Regions from separate parts of the Sphingomonas sp. Leaf38 genome, predicted to be linked through region 2. Evidence: predicted binding sites of a transcription regulator. Region 2 holds the regulator's gene; each other region holds the start of a gene.
What was found. Region 2 encodes LexA, which represses DNA repair genes until DNA is damaged. Its sites were predicted from a motif close to GTTCCNCNCTTGTTCT; they were not measured.
Positions count from the first base shown of each region.

Region 1: a site for LexA is predicted at 4,647-4,662, ahead of rmuC (DNA recombination protein RmuC). Genes of this name have one in related genera too.
Region 3: a site for LexA is predicted at 5,526-5,541, ahead of radA (DNA repair protein RadA). Genes of this name have one in related genera too.

Region 1 covers NZ_LMLD01000010.1:178,761-186,506, reverse strand. The annotation lists gene ASE88_RS06460 (NAD(P)H-hydrate dehydratase) at 1-243, shown strand, start outside; gene ASE88_RS06455 (class I SAM-dependent RNA methyltransferase) at 240-1,457, shown strand; gene truA (tRNA pseudouridine(38-40) synthase TruA) at 1,513-2,271, opposite strand; gene fmt (methionyl-tRNA formyltransferase) at 2,268-3,194, opposite strand; gene recR (recombination mediator RecR) at 3,248-3,844, shown strand; gene def (peptide deformylase) at 3,903-4,427, shown strand; gene rmuC (DNA recombination protein RmuC) at 4,896-6,347, shown strand; gene rplI (50S ribosomal protein L9) at 6,746-7,342, opposite strand; gene rpsR (30S ribosomal protein S18) at 7,354-7,578, opposite strand; gene rpsF (30S ribosomal protein S6) at 7,581-7,746, opposite strand, start outside.
Region 2 covers NZ_LMLD01000011.1:1,598,920-1,606,665, forward strand. The annotation lists gene ASE88_RS14805 (citrate synthase) at 1-217, opposite strand, end outside; gene gltX (glutamate--tRNA ligase) at 243-1,673, opposite strand; gene ASE88_RS14815 (ComEC/Rec2 family competence protein) at 1,713-3,980, shown strand; gene lexA (transcriptional repressor LexA) at 4,161-4,832, opposite strand; gene ASE88_RS14825 (molybdopterin molybdotransferase MoeA) at 4,901-6,082, opposite strand; gene ASE88_RS14830 (energy transducer TonB) at 6,506-7,240, shown strand; gene moaC (cyclic pyranopterin monophosphate synthase MoaC) at 7,332-7,746, opposite strand, start outside.
Region 3 covers NZ_LMLD01000010.1:306,394-314,139, forward strand. The annotation lists gene ASE88_RS06955 (DUF423 domain-containing protein) at 1-160, opposite strand, end outside; gene ASE88_RS06960 (cation:proton antiporter) at 157-1,917, opposite strand; gene ASE88_RS06965 (iron-sulfur cluster assembly scaffold protein) at 1,917-2,348, opposite strand; gene ASE88_RS06970 (CvpA family protein) at 2,345-2,911, opposite strand; gene ASE88_RS06975 (YkgJ family cysteine cluster protein) at 3,007-3,537, opposite strand; gene ASE88_RS06980 (hypothetical protein) at 3,625-3,945, opposite strand; gene radA (DNA repair protein RadA) at 4,141-5,511, opposite strand; gene ASE88_RS06990 (glycosyltransferase family 4 protein) at 5,615-6,766, shown strand; gene ASE88_RS06995 (DUF2218 domain-containing protein) at 6,883-7,185, opposite strand; gene ASE88_RS07000 (PadR family transcriptional regulator) at 7,182-7,746, opposite strand, start outside.

The DNA.
Region 1 (7,746 bases), on a different contig from region 2:
CCCGACGGCCGCGTCCGCATCGCGCAGGGCGCCAGCGACTGGCTCTCGACCGCGGGCACCGGCGACGTGCTCGCCGGAGCGATCGGCGCCATGTTAGCGATGGGGCTCGCCGCAGGGCTCGATCCGCTCGATGCCGCCGGCGCCGGCGTGTGGCTCCACGGTGACGCCGCCCGCCGATTGGGCGCAGCATTTATCGCCGACGACTTGGCGGACGCGCTGCGGTGCGCCAGAGCGGCGCTATGACTTCTGAATCCACTATCGACACCATCATCCGCGTCGCGGCGCGCGGCGACGGGATCACCGCCGACGGCCGCCACGCGCCGCTATCGGCCCCCGGCGACACGCTCGCCGCGGACGGCACCGTCACCCCCGGACCGCACCACCAGACGCCGCCTTGCATCCATTTCCCGACCTGCGGCGGCTGCCAGCTCCAGCATCTCGACGACCAGAGCTATGCCGCGTTCGTCACCGACCGGATCGCCTCCGCGCTCGACGGGCAGGACCTGTCGGCCCCGATCCGCACCCCGCACATCTCGCCCGTCCGCAGCCGCCGCCGCGCGACGCTCCATGCCGACGGCAAGGGCGGCAAGATCACGCTCGGCTTCACCGCCGAGAAGGCGCACACGATCGTCGACATCAAGGAATGCTGGATCCTCGATCCGCGCCTGTTCGCGCTCGTCCAGCCGCTCCGCCAGTTGCTGAGGCGCCTGAACTTCCGCCGCCGCGCCGACATCCACCTGACGCTCGCGGACCAGGGCGCGGACATCCTGATCACCGGTTTCGCCCCCGAAGGCCTCGCCGCCGCCGAAGCGCTCACCAAATTCTGTGAAGATCACAAAATCGCGCGCGTCGCGTTCGACGACGGTCTCGGGCCCGAGACGCGCTGGGAGCCCGACGCGGTCACGATCACGCTCGGCGGCGTCCCCGTGCCGCTGCCGCCCGCCTCGTTCCTGCAGGCGACGCCCGATGGCGAGGCCGCGCTGACCGCCGCGGTGCTCGAGGCGATCGGCAAGGCCACCACCGTGGCCGATCTGTTCGCAGGGCTCGGCACCTTCACGATGGCGATCCCCGCTAAGGTCTACGCCGCCGAAGGCGCGCGCGACGCACTCGCCTCGCTAAAGGCCGCCGCGCACCGCACGCAGCGCCCCGTCTATACCGAGCACCGCGATCTGTATCGGCGCCCGCTGACGGTGGCCGAACTCGATCGCTTCGACGCGGTCGTGATCGATCCACCCCGCTCGGGCGCGCGCGAGCAGGCGACGGCGCTGGCGGCATGCAAGACGCCGGTGATCGCCTATATCTCGTGCAACCCGGCCACCTTTGCGCGCGATGCGAAGGAGCTATGCGACGCGGGCTGGCGGATCGACTGGGTCCAGCCGGTCGGGCAGTTCCGCTGGTCCACGCATGTCGAGCTCGCCGCCAAGTTCACGCGCATCGCACCCCCATCGTCATCCTGACGAAAGTCAGGACCCAGAGCCACGAAAGCTGCGCCGCGTAACCCTGGGTCCCGGATCAAGTCCGGGATGACGGGGGCGGGTAAACGGCACTCACGAAGAACAACCCGTCGGGCGGCGCATTCAGCCCCAGCATCGCCCGATCCTTCGCCGCCAGCGCCTTGGCTACGTCGCCGACCGCCCAGCGGCCCATCCCGACCAACGCCAGGCACCCGACCATCGACCGCACCTGATGATGCAGGAACGACCGCGCCGCCGCGTAGATAAACAGCCGCTCGCCCTCGCGCACCACCTCAAGGCGGTCGAGAGTCCGCACCGGACTGTCCGCTTGGCAATGCGCCGACCGAAACGTCGTGAAATCATGCCGCCCGACGAGCGCCTGCGCCGCCGCCGCCATCGCCTCCGCATCCAAAGACTGCGGCACCTGCCACGCCAACCCCGCCTCGAAACTCAGCGGCGCCCGCCGGTTGACGATCCGGTACTCGTAGGACCGCCCGACGCACGAAAACCGCGCATGCCAATCGTCGTCGACCACCTCGCACGCCAGCACCGAAACCGGCGCCGGCTTAACCAGAGCATTCAGCCCCTCCATCAACCGGAACGCCGCGAGCGGCTTGTCGATATCGACATGCGCGCGCATCGCCATCCCGTGCACCCCCGCATCGGTCCGCCCCGCCGCCTGCACCGCGGCGGTCTCGCCGGTCATCTTGAGTACCGCCGCCTCGAGTGCGGCCTGCACGCTCGGCCCGTGCTTCTGCCGCTGCCAGCCCATGAACGGCCGGCCATCGAATTCCACCGTCAACGCGAACCGCGTCAAAGCTGCGTCCCCGAGCGAATCGCAAACCCGCGCAGCAACTCTTCCGCCGAGGTGACGCCGCGCCCGGCCCGCTGCACCAAGGTCGGCCGGATCGCGCCATCACCGCACCCGATCGTCAGCTCTGCGTTCACCGTCAGCCCCTCGCACCCCAAGAAGCTGAACGGCAATACGTCCGCCGCGAGCACCTTCACGCGCTCGCCGGCGACCTCGAACCACGCGCCGGGCGCGGGATTCATCGCGCGCACCAGCCGCTCGACATCGACCGCCGACCGCTCGAAGTCGATCCGCGCCTCCGCCTTGGCGATCTTGGCGGCATAGGTTACGCCCTCCTCGGGCTGCGGTCGGGCAGGGTAGGCGTCGAGATCGCCCAGCACCTCGACCATCAACCGCGCGCCCATCGCCGAGAGCTCGGCCGTGAGGTCGCCCGCTGTCTTCCCCGCAACGTCAGTCCGCCCCTCGAGCCGCACCGCCCCGGTATCCAGCCCGGCCTCCATCTGCATGATCCCGACGCCGGTTTCCGCATCGCCCGCAAGGATCGCGCGCTGCACCGGCGCCGCCCCCCGCCACCGCGGCAGCAGCGAGCCGTGCACGTTCAGGCACCCGAACCGCGGCGCATCGAGCACCGCGCGCGGCAGGATCAGGCCATACGCCGCGACCACCGCGACATCCGCCCCCAAAGCCGCAAACGCTTCCCGCGCGGCCAGCCCCTCGGGCAGCGACGCCTTGAACGACACCGGTGTCCGCACTTCGATCCCCAGCGCCTCCGCCCGCATCTGCACCGGCGAGGGCACCAGCTCGCGCCCGCGCCGCCCGCCCGGTCGCGCCGGCTGGCAATAGGCCGCCACCACGTCATGCCCCGCCGCGACGAGGGCTTCCAGCACCGGCACGGCGAAGTCCGGCGTTCCCATGAAGATGATCCGCATGACGCCTCTCGAACACGCTGGCGGGGAGCCGCGCAACCCCCTATCTGTTCCCGATGGCATCCCCCGAGATCGAGGCGCTGACGCAGGCGCTGGCCCGGCTCCCCGGCCTCGGCCCCCGGTCCGCACGTCGCGCCGTGCTGCATCTGCTCAAGAAGCGCGACGCCGCGCTGGGCCCGTTGCGCGAGGCGCTGACCGCGGTCGACGAGCGGCTGGAGAACTGCACCACCTGCGGCAACGTCGATACCACCAACCCCTGCGCGATCTGCGCCGACCCGCGCCGCGACCAGCGGTCTTTGTGCGTGGTCGAGGAGGTCGCCGATCTCTGGGCGCTCGATCGCTCGCGGCTGTTCCCCGGCCGCTTCCACGTGCTGGGCGGTCGGCTGTCCGCGCTCGAGGGCATCCGCCCCGAGGACCTCAGCATCGACGGCCTCGTCCGCCGGATCGAGGCGGGCGGGATCGACGAGGTCGTGCTCGCGATGAACGCCACGCTCGAGGGGCAGACGACCGCGCACTACATCGCCGAGCGGATCGAACGCTTCCCGGTCCGCGTCACGCAACTGGCGCACGGGCTGCCCGTCGGCGGCGAGCTCGATTATCTCGACGAGGGCACGCTCGCGCAGGCGTTGCGCGCGCGCCGGCCGATGGCCTGATTCCCGTGGCTTGCGCCAAGTGCTTGACGGCCCCCCGCGCTGTACTTAGCTGCGCATCATGACCGTAATGACCGTTCTCGAAGTCCCCGATCCCCGCCTGCGCCTCGTCGCCGATCCGGTGGACACGGTCGACGACTCCATCCGCACGCTCGTCGCCGACATGATCGAGACGATGTACGACTTCAACGGCATCGGCCTGGCAGCGACTCAGGTCGGCGTGCAGAAGCGTGTCCTCGTCATCGACCTTCAGGAAGAGAAGGACGAGGAGGACAAGCCGATCAAGGCACCGAAGGCGTATATCAACGCCGAGATCCTGTCGGTCAGCGACGAGATGTCGACGTACAATGAAGGCTGCCTCTCGATCCCCGAGCAATATGCCGAGGTTGCCCGCCCGTCGCGCTGCGTCGTGAAGTGGCTCGACGAGACCGGCGCGGCGTTCGAGGAAGAGCTCGACGGGCTGCTCTCGACCTGCATGCAGCACGAGATCGACCATCTCGACGGCGTGCTGTTCATCGACCACATCAGCCGCCTCAAGCGCGACATGGTGCTGAAGAAGCTGGCGAAGGCGCGCAAGCTGGGGTGAGGGGCGGGTTTGCGCGCGCGGGAGTGACCGCGTGGGTATAAGCCCGCGGGTGTAAGCGTCTTATGGGCGCGTCCGCCCACCCAACACCCTACCACCCCGGCGAAGGCCGGGGCCCAAGTGGGGGACGGTGCTGACAGAGCGCAGTCTTCCGTTACCACGACCTCTCCAATTGGGCCCCGGCCTCCGCCGGGGTGGTACCCATATATTGTGGTAGGCACCGCTCCCCTCTAGTTCTCCCGCGAAGGCGGGAGCTCAGGACCACAAACGCCACCGCGTGCGACCCAGCCTACCGCCCGCGCGAGAGCAGAATATTCAGGCTGTCCTACCCCGCGCGTTCGACGTATGTTCCGCGCATGACGTCTCTATCCGCATCCCAAACCCGCTCGCTGACGCGCGCATCGTCCCCTCGAAACATGCTGCACCTGCGTCTGCACTTTGTGAACTTCACTCTGGTTTCGGCCGCGCAAAATGGCTGAGTTCGCCATCATCGCCGTCCTCGCGCTCGCCGCGGGCGTCCTCCTAGGCTGGCTCCTGGCGTCCCGCCGCGCCACGGCCCTCGCCAGCGACCTCGCCGTCGCGCAGACCAAGGTCGCCGACGCCGACCTGATCCGCACCGCGCGCGACGCGGTCGAGCGCGAGCGCAACGCCGCGATGCAGGATCTCGCCACGCTGCGCGCGCAGAACGCCGAGCGCGCCACCGACACCGACCGCCTGCGCCTCGACCTTGCGACGATCCGCACCGACCGCGACGCCGCGCGCACCGAGATCGCGACGCTCAAGGCGCAGGGTGAGGCGTTCGAGGCACGCCTGCTCGAACTGCGCGAGGCGAAGGACGTCATGGCTGCGCAGTTCGGCGACGTCGCCAACAAGCTGCTGAGCGATGCGCAGAAGACCTTCCTCGACCGCGCTGACGCGCGCTTCCGCCAGTCCGAGGAATCCGCCGGGCTGAACCTCAAGTCGATGCTCCAGCCGGTCAGCGATCGCCTGCAACGCTATGAAGAGGGCGTCGCCAAGGTCGAGGCCGAGCGCCGCGACGCGTTTGGCGACCTGAAGGGCCAGATCGAACAGATGCGGCTCGGCCAGGAAAAGGTGTCGACCGAGGCGGCCAAGCTCGTCAATTCCTTGCGCAACGCCCCCAAGTCGCGCGGCCGCTGGGGCGAGCAGCAGCTCAAGAACGTCCTCGAAACCTGCGGCCTCAGCGAACACACCGACTTCCAGACCGAGGTCAGCGTCGCAGTGGGCGATGACGGCGCCAGATTGCGCCCGGACGCGATCATCCGCGTCCCCGGTGGCCGCGCACTGGTCATCGACGCGAAGGTGTCGCTCAACGCCTATCAGGACGCGTTCGGCGCGGTCGACGATGCCGAGCGGCTGATCGGTCTTGCGGCGCACGCGGCGTCGATGCGCGCGCACGTCAACGGCCTCGGCAACAAGGCTTATTGGAGCCAGTTCGCCGACACGCCGGACTATGTGATCATGTTCGTCCCCGGCGAGCATTTCCTCTCGGCGGCGCTCGAGCATGACCCGACGCTGTGGGATTTCGCCTTCGAAAAGCGCGTGTTGCTGGCGACGCCGACCAACCTGATCGCGATCGCGCGCACGGTCGCGGCGGTATGGCGGCAGGAGAAGCTCGCCAACGAAGCGCGCAAGATCGGCGAACTCGGCAAGGAGATGCACGACCGCCTTGCGAAGGTAGCCGACGATCTGCGCAAGGTCGGCGTCGGCCTCAACAGCGCGGTGAAGAACTTCAACGGCTTCACCAACTCGTTCAACGGCCGCCTGATGGTCACCGGCCGCAAGTTCCGCGACCTCAACATCGAGACGGGCGCACGCGATCTGGAAGACGTGTCCTCGGTCGATGCGCTGGCGCTAGGCGAGGGGCCTGCGCTGATCGAGAAGCCGGAGACTGTCGAAAGCTGATACCGTTATAGAAACCACCCCGGCGAAGGCCGGGGCCCAATTGGGGGACGGTGCTAACTGAGCGCAGGACGCCGTTACATCTGCCATTCCAATTGGGCCCCGGCCTTCGCCGGGGTGGTGGTAGCGATCGTAGCTGGTCACGCAAAAACCGATCGGTACAAAATGCGTTCACCTCCCGGAAACCTTTCGCGAGGCCGCGCATTATCCCGGCAACACCCCTTAGAGTGACCCGGCCATGAAGCACCTCGTCCCCATTTTCTGCGCGCTCATTCCCTTCGCAGCCGTCATCGGCGCCTGCGTGACCTGCCCCTGATCCGCATCTCGACTACGCAAAGAAAAAGGCCCGCCCGGATCGCTCCGGGCGGGCCTTTTCGTAGCGGCCGGATAAGGCGAGGGGGTTAGCCCTGCGCCTCGTCCTCCTGGTCGCGCGGAGCTTCGGCGGTGGCGCCGGGCTCTGCGTTCGGATCGTAATCCTCGACGAAGCCAGCCTCGTCACGCTCGAACATCGACGACATCACGTCGACGCCCGAAGCCTGCATCTCGGCCTCTTCCGGCGAGCGGGCGACGTTGACCTTGACGGCCACCGAAACCTCGGGGTGGAGTGCAACCTTGACGGTGTACACGCCGATCGCCTTGATCGGCTTGTCGAGCACGATCGCCGACTTGGCCACCTTGTGACCATCGGCCACCAGCGCATCGACCAGATCGCGAACCGCGACTGAACCGTAGAGCTGACCGGTGTTCGACGCCTGACGGATCAGGGTGATGGTCGTGTCGTTGAAGGTCTTCGCTTCGGTCTCGGCATCGCTGCGACGCGATGCGTTGTCCGACTCGATCCGCGCACGGTTCGATTCGAACACCTTGCGGTTGGCTTCGTTCGAACGAAGCGCCTTCTTGTTCGGGAGAAGGAAGTTACGGGCGTAGCCGTCCTTTACCTTCACCACGTCGCCGATGGCGCCGAGCTTTTCGACGCGCTCAAGCAGAATGACGTCCATGTGGGCGCTCCTTACTTAACGATGTAGGGCAGCAGGCCCAGATGACGCGCACGCTTGATGGCCTGGGCCAGTTCGCGCTGCTTCTTTGCGGCCACCGAAGTGATACGCGACGGGACGATCTTGCCACGCTCGGACACGAAGCCCTGCAGCAACCGGACGTCCTTATAGTCAATCCGGGGAGCGTCTTTGGCGGAGAACGGGCAGCTCTTGCGGCGGCGGAAGAATGGACGTGCCATGATTATTCAGCTCCCTCTTCGCGGTCACGACGGGGACCACGGTCCGGACGATCGCCGCGGTCAGGACGGCCTTCACGGCCACCTTCGCGGTCGCCACGACGCTCACGGTCGCGGTCCGACTTGCGCATCATCACGGTCGGGCCCTCTTCGAGGGTGTCGACCTTGACC
Region 2 (7,746 bases):
TCGTGTAGCCGCGGTGCAGCAGCGTGCCCGCGTCACCATCGATATAGGTCAGCGTCGACTGGCACGACGCCGTCGAAGTGAAGCCCGGATCATAGGTGAAATTGTCCGTCTGCGCGTACAGCTTGCGGATATCGATGACATCGGGGCCGATCGTTCCGGACATCACCGGATAATCGAAATCCTTGCCGTCGACCTTGAGGGTTGCGGTCTCGCTCATGCTTGTATCCTTCCTCGAAATCTTATCAGCTCACCATCCGGTCGGCGATCCGACCGAGGCTCTCGTCGCGCCCGAGCAGATCGAGCACATCGAAGATCCCCGGCGACGTCTTGCGTCCCGTCAGCGCGGCGCGAAGCGGCTGTGCGACCTGGCCGAGCTTGACGCCCCGCGCTTCTGCCACGCGCCGTACCGCGCCTTCGAGCGCCTCCGTATCCCACTCGGCGAGCGCGTCAAGTTCGGCATGGGCATTGACCAAAATTGCGCTCGCTTCACCGTGCAAAAGGCTCGCCGCGGCGTCGTCCATCGCCAGCGGGCGCTGGCTGAACAGAAAATTCGAACCCTCGGCCAGTTCGTTCAAGTTTGCTGCACGCGGCTTCAGGACGGGCATTGCGCGAGTCAGAAGATCGAGTCCGCCGTCGGGCAGCCCGTGGCCGAGACGATCGGCCGCCAGTTGCGCCAGCCGCGCGTCGTCGGCCTCGCGGATGTAGTGGCCGTTGAGGTTCTCAAGCTTCTTCAGGTCGAAGCGCGACGGCGACTTGCCAACGCCCGACAGGTCGAACCATTCGACCGCCTGCGCGCGACTAATGATCTCGTCGTCGCCATGACCCCAGCCGAGCCGGAGCAGGTAGTTATCGAACGCCTCGGGCAGGATGCCCATCTCGTCGCGATACGCTTCGATGCCGACCGCGCCGTGACGCTTCGACAGCTTGGCGCCGTCGGGGCCGTGGATCAGCGGGATATGCGCGTAGATTGGTTCGGGCCAGCCCATCGCACGATAGATCGGCAGTTGGCGAAACGCGTTATTCAAATGATCGTCGCCGCGGATTACGTGCGTCACGCCCATGTCGTGATCGTCGACGACGACCGCGAGCATATAGGTCGGCGTGCCGTCCGAGCGGAGCAGGACGAGATCGTCGATTTCTTCGTTCTTGACCGTAACTGCACCCTGAACGCGGTCCTCGATCGTGACGGCGCCCTCCTGCGGCGCGCGCAGGCGGACGACGTGGGGCAGGTCGGGCGCTTCGCTCGCCGGGCGGTCGCGCCACGGGCTGCGGATGCGCAAGGGCTTCTTCGCCGCCTGCGCCTCGGCGCGCATCGCAGCGATTTCCTCGGCGGTCATGTAGCAGCGATAGGCATGGCCGTTGGCGACCATCTCATGGGCTACCTGCGCGTGGCGCTCGGCGCCGGCGAACTGCATGACGACGTCGCCGTCCCAGTCGAGCCCGAGCCAGCGCATCCCGTCGAGAATCGCGTCGATTGCCGGCTGGGTCGAGCGGACCCGGTCGGTATCCTCGATCCGCAACAGAAATTTGCCGCCATTCGCCTTTGCGAACAGCCAGTTGAACAGCGCGGTGCGCGCGCCGCCAAGATGCAGGAACCCCGTCGGCGACGGAGCGAAACGGGTAACCACGGGTGCGGCCGAATTGGCGGTGCCCGTATCAGATATTGCGCCCAACCGCGGGTGCTCCCAGACTGATGAAACAATGGAGAAACGATGGCCATGACAGCCGTCGCCGCCCCTAGCATGCGTCCTTGGCGGCGACAAATGGGCGTGCCGCGATGGGGGGCTGTCGTCGGGTTGGCCGTCGAGCGCCGGCTAGAGGCGGAGCGCGACCAGTTGGTGTTATGGTTGCCGGTCATGCTGGGTGGCGGAATCGCGTTGTGGTTCGCGCTGCCGGACCCGGCGGCGTGGTGCGTGACGATATTGCTGTTGGTGGCGAGCGGGCTTGCGTGTCTGGCCCTGGGGCGTGGCGGACGAGCGGCGCGCGCTCTGGCCGTCGGTTTGCTCACAAGCGCGCTCGGCTTGGGGCTGGTCTGGGCACGGTCTGAAGTGGTGGCGCGACCGGTGCTGGCCGGCCCGACGATCGCAAGCTTCTCGGCAAAGGTCGAGGGAATCGAGCCGCTGGTCGCGCGCAAGCTCGTCCGGTTGACGGTGCTGCCCATTGGCAAGGGCGTGGAAACCGATGGGCAGCCCGTTGCCTTGCCCTATCGCGTTCGCGTCAACTTGGCGGAAGCGGATGCACCGCACCTGCTGGGCATCGGGGCGGTCGTGCATCTTCGGGCTCGCCTGATGCCACCGCCACTCCCCGCCGTGCCGGGCGCCTACGACTTTGCGCGCGTCGCGTGGTTCGGCGGGATCGGTGCGACGGGGCGCGGCTTTGCACCGGTCATCGTTACGACGCCGAGCGACTCGGGCGCGGGCGTCCGCGTCGCGCTGTCGCATCATATCGTGTCGCGACTGGACGGTAGCGCAGGCGGTATCGCTGCAGCGCTCGCCACCGGCGACGTCGGCGCGATCAGCGAGGAGGATTCAGAGGCGATGCGCCGGGCCGGGCTCGCGCATCTTTTGTCGGTGAGTGGGTTGCATATCACGGTCGCGGTGGCGGCGACGATGGTGATCGTGCTGCGTCTGCTGGCGCTCAGTCCGTGGCTGGCGCTGCACACCCGCCTGCCGTTGATCGCCGCGCTGGCGGGTGCGGCGGCGGCGATCGGTTATACATTGCTGACCGGCAGCCAGGTCCCGACGATCCGATCGTGCGTAGCCGCGCTACTCGTGCTGGCGGCGCTGGCGATGGGCCGCGAGGCGATGACCCTGCGACTGGTCGCCGCGGGGGCAGCGTGCGTCATGCTGGTCCTTCCTGAATCAGCGGCGGGACCGAGCTTCCAGCTCTCGTTCGCGGCGATCACCGCCATCATGGCCTTGCACGAACATCCGGTGATCCGCGTGGTCCTAGGTCCGCATGACGAAGGACGCGGGCGCAAACTCGCGCGTGCGGTTGCGTCCCTGCTGCTGACGGGATTGCTAGTCGAAGTCGCGCTGATGCCGATCGCGGTGTATCATTTCCACAAGGCCGGGGTGTACGGCGCGTTTGCCAACATCGTCGCGATCCCGCTGACGACGTTCGTCGTGATGCCGCTGGAGGCGTTGGCGTTGCTGCTCGATGCAGTTGGCGTTGGTGCGCCGATCTGGTGGTTGGTGCAGCGCTCGCTCGATGCGCTACTGTGGTTAGCGCATATCGTTGCCAGCGCGCCCGGCGCGGTGCGGTCCTTGCCCGGGATGTCGACGGCCGCGTTTGCGCTGATGATCGTCGGCGGCATCTGGATCGCGCTGTGGCGGACGCGGTGGCGACGGCTCGGGCTGATTCCGCTGGCTGCCGGTGCGATCTGGGCGCTCACGACTCCGCTACCGGACGTTCTCGTCACGGGCGACGGGCGCCATGTCGCGGTTCGGACGGCGGCGGGGCTGGCAATGCTACGCGACCGGGCGGGGGACTATACGCGCGACATGTTGGCCGAGAATGGCGGGGTGGATGGCGAACCGCTCCTGCTCGCGGATCAGCCCGATGCGCGGTGCAGCCGCGATCTGTGCGTCACCGATATCGTTGCACGGCGACGGACATGGAGGATCTTGGCGACACGCAGCGCCTTCATGGTACCAATCGCAGCGTTCATCGCCGCGTGCCACACCGCCGACATCGTCGTCAGCGAACGCGGTCTGCCGAAACGCTGCGTGCCGCGGTGGTTGAAACTGGATCGCCGCGTCCTTCGGCGGACGGGCGGTGTTGCGCTAACCTTGCGGACGGGGACGGTCGTGACGATCCTGAACGCCGGCGACCGCCACCCTTGGCGCGATCCACCTGTGCTTGCCCGCACCGTGCATTCGTTCGGATCGCGCCAAATCCGATCGCACAACGCTCGGTGGGTGTCTCGCGCTCACCGCGCTCGCTTTTATCAGGATGACCACGCAAAGGCGCAGCGCTAAGGGGTGCGGCCGAGGCGATCGTACCGAGACGTCAACGCCGATGTCTCGATCGCCCGTGACGTCAGGTCGACACAGATCGCTCGGCACCATCTTCGCGCCTTTGCGCCTTCGCGCAAGCCGATTTCCGGATGCCCCGCGGACCGGCTCTGCGTCGCGATGACGCAGGGCCGGTACGAATATTCAATCGTAGCGGCGCAGGATGCCGGAGAGCTTACCCTGCACGCGGACCTGCGCGGGCGCGTAGCGTTGCGGGTCGTACGCGCGGTTTGCGGGGTCGAGGCGAACCATGGCGCCCTCGCGCCGAAAATATTTGAGCGTGGCTTCGCTGTCCTCGATCAGCGCGACGACGATCTCGCCGTCCCGCGCGGTCTCGGTGCGGCGGATCAGCGCGTAGTCGCCGTCCAGGATGCCCGCTTCGACCATCGAATCACCCGAGACTTCGAGTGCGTAATGTTCGCCGGTGCCGAGCAGCGCGGCAGGGACGGCGAGCATCGTGCTACCCTCGAACGCCTCGATCGGAACGCCCGCGGCAATCCGGCCGTGAAGTGGGATCTCGACGACGTCGTTCGCGGGCTGCGGTACGGCGACGGGCGCGGACTTCACGGTCGATGCCTTTGACGGCGCCTTTTTTTCCGCGCGCTCGGGCATGCGCAGCACTTCGAGTGCGCGTGCGCGGTTCGGCAGGCGGCGGATGAAGTTGCGCTCCTCGAGCGCGCTGATCAGACGATGGACGCCCGACTTCGATTTCAGATCGAGTGCGTCCTTCATCTCCTCGAACGACGGCGAGACGCCGGTTTCGTTGAGGCGATCGTTGATGAAGCAGACGAGTTCGTGCTGCTTGCGCGTGAGCATGGCGGTTCTCCGTCCGGAACAGACTGGGAACTTCTATGGAACATCCTTAACGCCGTCAAGCGCTCGTATCACGCAATTACGAGGATTTCCGCCGATTCGCCCTGGCGCGCCGCCGGGGCGCTGCCGGGGCGGACGATCAGGCAGGTCGAGCGCGCGAGCATGAGCAGCATCGAGCTGTCCTGGATCGTCGAGGCATAGGCCTTGCCGTCGCGGAGTTCGGCGCGGAGATAGTCGGTGCGCGCGTTGTTGGCGGGAAGGTCCTCGCCGAGCAGTGCGTGCGTCGACTGGGGAAGTGGATCGCGCGCGCCGGCCATGTGCGCGACGACGGGCTTTACGAACAGAGTGGCAGTGACGAACGCGGAGACCGGGTTGCCGGGCAGGCCCAGCATCATCATGTCACCGATCCGCCCGGCCATCATCGGCTTGCCGGGGCGCAGCGCGATCCGCCAGAAATCGATTGTCCCGCCGGCGGCTTCGATCGCCGGGCGGACAAGGTCGTGATCGCCGACCGACGCGCCGCCCGTGGTCACGAGCAGGTCGGCCTGAACGCTCGCGAAGGCGTCGCGCAGGACGTCGAGATTGTCGGGTAGGATGCCGAGGTCGATGACGTCGACGGGCATGTCGGCGAGCATCGCGGCGAGCATGATGCCGTTCGATTCGGGGAGCGCGACGCCGTCGGTGGTCGAGCCGGGGGGGACGAGTTCGTCGCCCGTGGCGGCGACGGCGACGCGGACGCGGCGATTGACGGTGAGGCTGCCATGCCCGCCGGTTGCGGTGACCGCGATGCGCGCGGGACTGAGGCGTTCGCCGGCGGCGATCAGCCGGGTGCCGGTCGAGAAGTCGAGGCCCTTGCGGCGCGTGTTGCGGCCCAGCGTCGGTGGGCCTTCGCCGGCGAGGATCAGCGTGGCGCCGTCTCGCTCGGCTTCTTCCTGGACCATGACGGTGTCGGCGCCCTCGGGCATGGCGGCGCCGGTGAAGATGCGGGTGGCCTCGCCCGGCGCGACCGCGCCCGTGAAGGGGCGGCCGGCGGCGCTTTCGCCGATGACGGTCCAGGGGCCGGGGAGGTCGGCGAAGCGGATCGCGTAGCCGTCCATGGCGGAGAGGTCGGCGGCGGGTTGAGTGCGGCGGGCGAGGATGTCCTCGGCGGCCCAGCGGCCGGCGGCGTTGCGCAAGGGGACGGTCTCATGACCGACGCGGGGGGCCATGGCGAAGAGGCGGGTCTGGGCTTCGGCGACGGGGACTAGGGTCATGCGTAAGTCTCTGTTTTCGGGCGGTTCAGAAAAGTGAAGTTCAGGAAGTGCAGACGCTGGGCGGTGTTTGGCGGGTCGTCGTTTGGCGGGGTGTCGTAAGGGGAAGCGCGGGGGTGCCCCGGTATGTTCCGTGCTGTGCCATCTGTTTGGCGTGTAGGACAGGTGTTGTTGGGGTGGGGCGGCGGTGTTCCGGTTTATTCGAGGTCAGCTCCTGCTTCCTTGTTCTCCCGCAAAGGCGGGAGCCCAGTCTGGGTCCCCGCCTGCGCGGGGAAACAGGGTTGGGCGGGGGGCGCTCGCTAGTATCTCGGCCTTCCCAATTGGGCCCCGGCCTTCGCCGGGGTGGTGTTGGTGGTGGCGTTGGCCAGCGTGCGTTCATGCGGCGACGGGCTTTTCTGGCGCGCAATGACGCACCAGATCAATATGATGACAGCAACACAGCCACGGACGAGAGACAGGATCGGTGCGGCGATCGGGGCGGTCGTGTTGCCGGGGTTGCTTGGCTATGCGCTGCTCCATGGGCTGGTCGTGCCGATGCCGGCGGCGGTCGGGGAGGCGTTGAAGGTGTTCGGGGTGGCACCGCCACCGCCGCCGCCGCCGGTCGAAAAGGTCAAGCCGCGGCCGTCGCTCAGCCGCAGGCCGGAGGGGGCTGCATCGCCGCCCAATCTCAAGTCGAAGGCGACCGAGCTCGTGGCGCCGCCGCCGGTCGTGCCGATCGTGGTGCCGCCGCCGGTGGTGGTCGCGGAGAAGGCTGGGTTGGGCGCGCAGGCGACGGCTGGCGCGTCGGACGTGCGCGGGCCGGGGACCGGGAGCGGCGGGATCGGCAATGGCACCGGGAGTGGTGGGTCTGGCGATGGCGACGGTGGGGGTGGCGAGGAGACGCCGCCGCAGTGGCGCAAGGGGCGACTGAAGGACTCCGACTATCCGCGCGAGGCTGCGGAGACGGGGATCCGTGGGCGGGTGTCGGTGCGGTATGCGGTCGGGACGGATGGCCGCGTGACGCGGTGCCGGGTGACCGGGTCTAGTGGGAGCCGGGAACTGGATGCGCTGACGTGTCGGCTGATCGAACAGCGGTTTCGGTATGATCCTTCGCTCGATGCGGCGGGGCGGCCGGTGGAGTCGACGATCGTCGAGGATCACGAATGGGCTATGGGTGACTGATCGGGCTTGGGGTGGGGGCGCTTTGCTTGGCTTGCCCTCACCCTCGACGCCTTCGGCGTCTTTCCCTCTCCCCTTTGGGGAGAGGGGTTTGTTAGGCGGTCCAGTTGCCGGATTTGCCGCCGGATTTGGCGCGGACGCGGATGTCGGAGAGGACCATCGTCTTGTCGATCGCTTTGGCCATGTCGTAGATCGTCAGCAGCGTTACCGTCGCGGCGGTGAGCGCTTCCATCTCGACGCCGGTCTTGCCTTCGGTCGAGGCAGTCGCGGTCGCGGTGACGCCGGTCGAGTCGACGGTCAGGTCGATCTCGACTTTGGTGAGCGGCAGGGGATGGCAGAGCGGGATCAGGTCGCTGGTGCGCTTGGCCGCCATGATCCCGGCGACGCGCGCGACGGCGAGGACGTCGCCCTTCTTGGCAGTGCCCGCGCCGATCGCCGCGGCGGCCTCGGCCGACATGGTGATCCGGCCAGAAGCGATGGCTTCGCGCGCGGTGACCGCCTTGCCGCCG
Region 3 (7,746 bases), on a different contig from region 2:
CCATCCGGATCGCGACCAGCGCCGCGACCACGTGCACCAGCTGATACTGTGCGCCGGTCTTGAGCCATTCGGCCGCGGCGCCGCTTGCGCCGTGCGCGCCGAACGCCCCCGCCGCGACCGCGATCGCGCCGGAAAACGCCGCAAGAATGGCGATGATCATTGGCCGTCTGTCCCCCAGGGAAAACGTCTGGCGGTTTCGGCGCGCGCCGCGCGCATATCGCCCGAGTCGATCTGAAGCTGCAATCGCTCCTTATCGCGCGACCGGTATTTCTCCTCGGCACGGTCGATGTCGGCGGGCGCGATATCGAGCCCGCGCATCGCCAGCCGCGCCATCTTCACCGCGGATTCGAGCACTTCGCGGACGACCGCATTCGCCGAGCTGTTCTTCAGCTTGACCAGCGCGCGGCGATCATAGGCGCGGACATAGATCGCGGCGTCGGGGAACGCCTCGTGCACACCCTCGATCGTCGCAGGATCGAGCTGGTCGCCGTCGATGCAGAAGCAGATGATCTCCGCTTCCGCCGCGCCTGCCTGGCGCAGCAGGTCGAGCCGCGTGCCGTCGCCATAATAGACCTTCGCGCCGAATTCGCCGGCGATGTCGATCATCTCGATGTCGGTGTCGATCAGCGTCACCGGGATGTCCTGCGCAAGCAGCATCTGGCCGACCGTCTGGCCGAACCGCCCATAGCCGACGATGATCGCATTGGCGCCGTCGGTCTTTGGCCCATCGCGCTCCTGGTCCTTGGCAACGGGCTCGGTCCGGAAGCGCCGCGTGATCCCCATCAGGAACGGCGTGGTCGCCATCGACAGCGTGATGATCGCACCGAACAGGCTCGCCGCCTGCGGCTCGATCAGCAGCCCGGCCTGCGCCTGCGCGAACAGCACGAACCCGAACTCGCCGCCCTGGCTGAGCAGCAGGCCGAGCGCGAACGCCTGTCGCCACGTCATCTTGAACGCCATGCCGATCAGCATGATGACGCTGGTCTTGGTCGCGATCAGCGCCGCCGCCATCGCCAGCACGAACAGTGGTCGCTCGGCGATCGCATTCAAATCCAGCACCATGCCGACGGCGAGGAAGAACAGGCCGAGCAGGATCGAGCGGAACGGCTCGACATCGGCCTCAAGCTCATGCCGATACGGGCTGTCCGCGAGCATCACGCCGGCGATGAACGCGCCGAGCGCCGTCGACAGGCCGAGCCATTCCATGATCGCCGCGCTGGCGATGACCGTGAACAGGCCCGCGAACACGAACATCTCGCGCTCGCCGAGATTGCCGATCAGGCGGAAGAACGGGCGCAACAGGAACCGTCCGGCAATAACCAGTCCGACCACCGCCAGCACGGTATAGACCGCGAGCAGCCAGCCCGGCGGCGCGTTGGCATCGGCCGGGTTCCGGCTCATCGCCGCAACGATCGTGATGAGCGGCACGATCGAAAGGTCCTGGAACAGCAGGATCGAGAACGCGCGCTCACCGAACGGGGTGCGCATCCGGCCCGACGAGCGGAGCATCGGCAACACCTGCGCGGTCGACGACAGCGCGAGCGGGAGGCCGAGCGCGAGCGCCGCGGGCAGCGAGAACTTTGCACCGATCCAGACGATCGCCGTGATCGCAAGCCCACAGATCGCCACCTGCAACAGGCCGAGCCCGAAGATTTCCTCCTTCATCCGCCACAATCGTGTCGGATTGAGCTCGAGCCCGACGATGAACAGCAGCAACGTGATACCGAGTTCGGCGAACCCAAGCTTCGATTCCGCATCGCCGACCAGCCCGAGCACATGCGGTCCGACGACCGCGCCCGCAACCAGATAGCCCAGCGTCGCGCCGAGCCCAAGCCGCCGGAACAACAGCACGAACATCAGCCCGAACCCGAGCAGCACGACGCCGTCCCGCAGCAACGACGGCGAAGCCTCGGCCATCAGACCTTCGCCTTTACAGCGGTGTCGGCAGCCTCGGCCGCGGCTTCGAACGCGAGCCGGATCGAAGCGTGGCGCGCGGTATAGTCGAGCGCGGGGCTGAAGATATCCATACCCGGCCAACCGGGCGCATCGCCCTCGCGCGCAAGCCATGCCGTCACCGCGTCGCGCGCGGCGGCGAGTTCGGCCGGCGTGCGCCCGAGAATATTGGCGGCGAGCAGGGAGGACGACGCCTGCCCCAGTGCGCAGGCGCGAACCAACAGACCGACCGCGCTGACTTTGCCTTCGCCGTCGACCGTTACGTCGATCGTCACGCGACTACCACAGATCGGCGAGCGTTTTTCGACGGTCGCCATAGGCTCGGGAAGGCGTTCGTGATGCGGGATCGTCGCGGCAAGGCGAAGGATCTCGGCATTGTAGAGTGGCGCGCTCATGACTTGGGTTCGCTTGCGTTGTCGGAGTGAGAGGGCGGCGTCCGTGCGCCGAAGACCGGCTGACCGCGGCGGCGGCGGTCGACGAAATCGGCGATCCCCGCGCTGGTTGCGTTGAGCAGCGGATAGGTGCGCGACCGCGTCATCCATTCGGGCCGCCGCGAAGGGCCGCCGCTCATCGTATCGATGACGAGCGTCGCGAGCAGGAAGACAAGGCTGGCGAGAATCAGGCCTTTGAGCGCACCGAACCCGAAGCCGAGCGCGCGGTCGACGGGGCCGAGGATCGACGTCCGCGTTCGCGCGCCGATCGCCTTCGCGACAAGCCGCCCGCCGATATAAGTCACGCCGGTGATGATCGCGAACGCGAGCACCGCGGCGCCACCGACCGTGCCGATCATCGGCGACAGCGCGGCGGCGAGCGGGATGTGGAACAGCTTCAGCATCGCGACCATCGCCACCCACGCGAACATCGACAGCACTTCGGTGACGAACCCGCGGATCAACCCTAGCACCGCGGAGCCGGCGACGGCGAGCAGGACGACGATGTCTAGGGCGGTAAGGTTCATGGCCTCTGGAATAGGGACGCGCGGCGCGAACCGCTAGTGTGCGCTGCACGCTACCCGCGCAGACTCGGCGTTCCGCCGACCGCGCACACCAGACCCTATCGGCGCGAACCGAACGCGGCGTAGCGTTCGCGCCACGCCGCGACCTCGTCTTGCAAGGACGCGGGCGCCGTCTCTCCCGACAGAACGAAGCGGGCGACGTCGTTGTCGGGATGCATCAGCATTTTCTGCGCCCCGTCGCTGAACCAGACCGGGACCAGCTGGTCGCACACGCTGTCCAATACGGCCGCCGCCATGCCATTCGCGATCGCGTCGCTGCCGGCGAGCATGCGAACATGGATCGAGACGGCTTCGAGGCAATTCTGCGGTGCGCTGACGAAATTGAGCGACACGAGCAAGCCGGACCGATCGGGTCGGGCGTCGTCCGGAAGGCGCGCAATCCTTCGCCACGCGCAAAACCACGTCCGGCAGATGCGCGGGCGGACCGCGTGGATACCGCACCCCCGATCACAGAGGTGGATGCACGGCGTCCCCGCGGGCTTGGCGAACTCTGGTGTGTCCACCGTCAATTCGGTGCAGCACGCGGTGCAATCGCCACACGCGCGATCGGCCACGAGCGGCCCCAGCAGCGCCGTTTCAAGATCGGCGTCGGTCTGTCTCGGGAGACGCGGCGCCTCTGCCGGGGTCGGTGTCGCGGTCTCACGCCGATCCACGGCTCAATTGCCCTCGGCGTCCACCGTGAAGACCATCGGCTTGCCGCGCGACCTCGGCTCCCATCCCGCGAGCAATGCAGCTCGTACGCCGCGCGAGATCGTCGCATCGTCGATCTGCAGCCGCCCGCGCGGCAACCCTTTCAAGAGCCGCTTGGGCGCGGGGAACTCGAGTAGGGCTTCGCGTTTGGCATCGTCCTGCAACAGCGAGATCGTCATGCCCTTCCAACCATCGGCATCCGTACACTGCGGCTCGCGCTGCAGGTGCCAGTCGTATCTGGTACCGTCGACCTCGACGGTACCGGTATTGCTTCGCGTGTTCGCCATGCCGGCGCCATAGCATAGCTGGCGCGAGAGACCATGCATTGGGCGCGCGACGCTTGGCCGGGCGTGCATGCGACGATGCCGTTGTGCACGGTTCGATCGACGCGTGTTCGACCGGAGAACGTCACGGAGGTGTCCGTCTTCGGGTATGGGAACGACCATTTCGTGATGGCGCGGTACGTCGCCTTGGAACGGCGCCTATCCCCGCCCCATCATGTGATCGACGAACGCTGCGAGCGTCTTGAAGCCCGAGAGGTTCATCCCGCTTTTCTCGCCCGTCATCGAAGCCGGTACAAGCGCGCGCTCGAACCCGAGCTTGCTCGCCTCCTTCAGCCGCAACGGACCATGCGCGACCGGGCGGATCTCACCCGACAGCGCGACCTCGCCGAACGCCACCGCGTCGACCGGGACCGGGCGTTCCGACATCGCCGATATGAGCGCGGCCGCCACTGCGAGGTCTGCCGCCGGATCCTGCACGCGGTAGCCGCCGGCGATGTTGAGATAGACCTCGGCGTTGGAGAAACTCAGACCGCAGCGCGCTTCCAGCACCGCGAGGATCATCGCGAGACGGCCTGAATCCCAGCCGACGACTGCACGCCGCGGCGTCGCCCCCGATGCCAGCCGCACGGTAAGCGCCTGGATCTCGACGAGCACCGGCCTTGTCCCCTCGAGCGCCGGGAACACCGTCGCGCCGGTCATAGCGTCGTCGCGGTGCGTCAGGAACAGCGACGACGGATTGCCGACCTCCGCCAACCCCTCGGTCTGCATCGAAAAGACACCGATCTCGTCGGTCCCGCCGAAGCGGTTCTTGATCGCGCGCAGGATGCGGTATTGGTGGCTGCGCTCGCCTTCGAATGACAGCACCGTGTCGACCATGTGCTCCAACACGCGGGGCCCTGCGATTGAGCCGTCCTTCGTCACATGCCCGACCAGCACCACCGCCGTCCCACGCTCCTTGGCGAACCGGATCAGCTCCTGCGCAGACGCACGGACCTGACTGACGGTGCCCGGCGCCCCCTCGATCAGATCGGAGTGCATCGTCTGGATCGAATCGATCACGAGCATAGCGGGCGGCCGCGTCTGCAACGTCGTCAGGATGTCACGCGTCGACGTCGCCGCCGCCAGTTGCACCGGTGCATTGCCGAGCCCGAGCCGTCGCGCGCGCAGACGGACCTGGTCGGCCGCCTCTTCGCCCGACACATACGCGACCGACTGCCCGGCCAGGGCCATCTTGGCCGCCGCCTGCAACAGCAGCGTCGACTTGCCGATGCCGGGATCGCCGCCGATCAGCGTCGCCGATCCCTCGACGAAACCGCCGCCCAGCGCGCGGTCGAGTTCGGCGATACCGGTCGCCATCCGGTCGGGCAGCTTGATCTCGGCATCGAGCCCGACGAGCTGGATCGCGCGGCCGCCGGTCTGCAGATTGTGCTTGGAATGGAACGGCGTGGCAGCGGTGTTCGCCTCCTCGACCAGCGTGTTCCATTCGTTGCAATCGGCGCATTGCCCCGCCCAGCGGTGCGACACCGATCCGCAGGCCTGACACACGTAACGCTTCTGGGGTTTCGCCATGCAACCGATGTACGAGAACGATACGGGAACATCAATGGGCGGCGCGCGCGGCAAGTTGCGGATTTAGTGGCGCTTGACCGCGCACGGCGTTATCCGCGCGATGATGCACGCCACCGACCTGCGCATCGCCCTGTTCAGCGGCAACTATAATTACGTTCGCGACGGCGCGAACCAGGCGTTGAATTTGCTCGTCGGCCATCTGTTGTCGAAGGGCGTAACAGTGCGTGTCTATTCCCCGACCAACGCCAAGCCGGCGTTTCCGCCGACGGGTGATCTGGTCGCGGTGCCGTCGCTACCGCTTCCCGCAGGACGTGGCGAATACAAGATGGCGCGCGGGCTGCCCGCGGCGATCCGCCGTGATCTCGAGGCGTTCGCGCCGAACATCATCCACGTCTCGGCACCCGATTTCCTCGGCCATCGCGCGATCAGCTATGGTCGCCGCGGCGGCATCGCGACAGTCGCGTCGCTGCACACCCGGTTCGAGACGTATTTCCGCTATTACAAGATGGCGTTCTTCGAGCCCGTCATGGTGAAGATCCTGACGCGCTTCTACAACCGCGTCGACGAAGTGCTGGTGCCGGGGCGCGGCATGGCCGAGATCGTCCGCGATTGGGGCGTGACGACGCCGACCGCGATCTGGTCTCGCGGCGTGAACCACGATCGCTTCACGCCGACGCGTCGTGACCTGGCGTGGCGGCGCGCGCGCGGCATCGCCGACGGCGAGGTCGCGGTCGGGTTTCTCGGGCGGTTGGTAAAGGAAAAGGGGCTCGACGTCTTCGCCGACGTGATCCGGTCGCTGGAGCAGCGCGGCATGCCGCACAAGGTGCTGGTGATCGGCGAGGGTCCGGCGCGCGACTGGTTCGCCGAGCGCGTGCCGGAGGCGGTGTTCGCGGGGTTCCAGTCGGGTGACGATCTCGGCCGTGCGGTCGCGTCGATGGACGTGTTCTTCAACCCGAGCGTGACCGAGACGTTCGGCAATGTGACGCTCGAAGCGATGGCAGCGGGTGTTCCCGTCGTAGCTGCGCGCGCGTCGGGCGCGGTCGGGTTGATCGATGACGGCGTGACGGGGTTCCTGGTGCCGCCCACGGATATCTCGGGTTATGCGGATGCGATCGGGCGGATCGTATCGGAGCCAGGCCTGCGCGAGACGATGGGTTGGGCCGGACACGACAAGGCCGCCGGGTATCTTTGGGACACGATCAACCAGACGGTGCTGGACACATATCTCGAGGTGATGGCACGGCGGGGCAGCTAGTACGGGCTGCGCGTCGTCCTCCATGGCTCGGTCCAGCATGACGGCGCGACGGACGCCGGCACCCGTAACGCCGGGTCCCGGCTTTCGTCGGATGACGAAGTCGCGACGAGACGCTCTCAGACAGTCGACCAATCGAACGTCAGCGGCGCCTCGCGAAAGGCGAACCGGTCGAGGTGGCTTGACACGACCCCGCGCATCCGCTCGACGTCCTCGCCTTCCGGCACGGTCAGCGCGACGTCGAGCGTTTCGCTGTCCGCACGCATCTCCAGCAGCGCGCCGTTCGGAAAGGCGATGCGGCCCTCCTCCTCGGAAGAGCTGACCTCCATCTTGTGGCTCCAATGCTTGGCCAACTGCTGGAGGTACTTGCTGGCCGAATGGGTCGGTACCCGCGCGACCGAGACCTTTGGTGCGGCGCTCACTTCAAGCGCTCGATCTTCTGCGCCGCCTCGTCGAGCAATGCCGCGACCTCATGCAGCGTGTCCTCGTTGACGTCCTCGCGCATCAGCCTGTGCTGGAGCACCTGGCGCAGATTGCCCATCGCCCGCCGGATCGGCGCGCCATCGGTCCGCTCCGACTCCGCACCCACGGCTGCAAGCCGCGCGAACAGGCCATCCACGACGGCCATGTTTTCCGTCAGGATCGCCTGCCCCTCAGCGGTCACCGCAAAGCGCTTCTTCGCGCCTTCCGATTTCTGCTCCTCGATAAGACCCATGTCGTCGAGCGTGCTCAGCGTCGGGTATACGACCCCCGGACTAGGCGCATAGGCGCCGCCAGACCGTCCCTCGACTTCGCGGATCAGATCATAGCCATGACGCGGTGAGTCAGCGATCAGCTTGAGCAGGACAAGCTTCATCTCGCCGCCGTCGAACAGTCGCCGACCCCGACCGCGCGGACCACCGCCGCGCTTCCACGTCATATGCTCGTCGCCGTGATCGCGAGGGCCATGACCGTGGCCGTGGTCGCCGGCTCGTGGACCACCC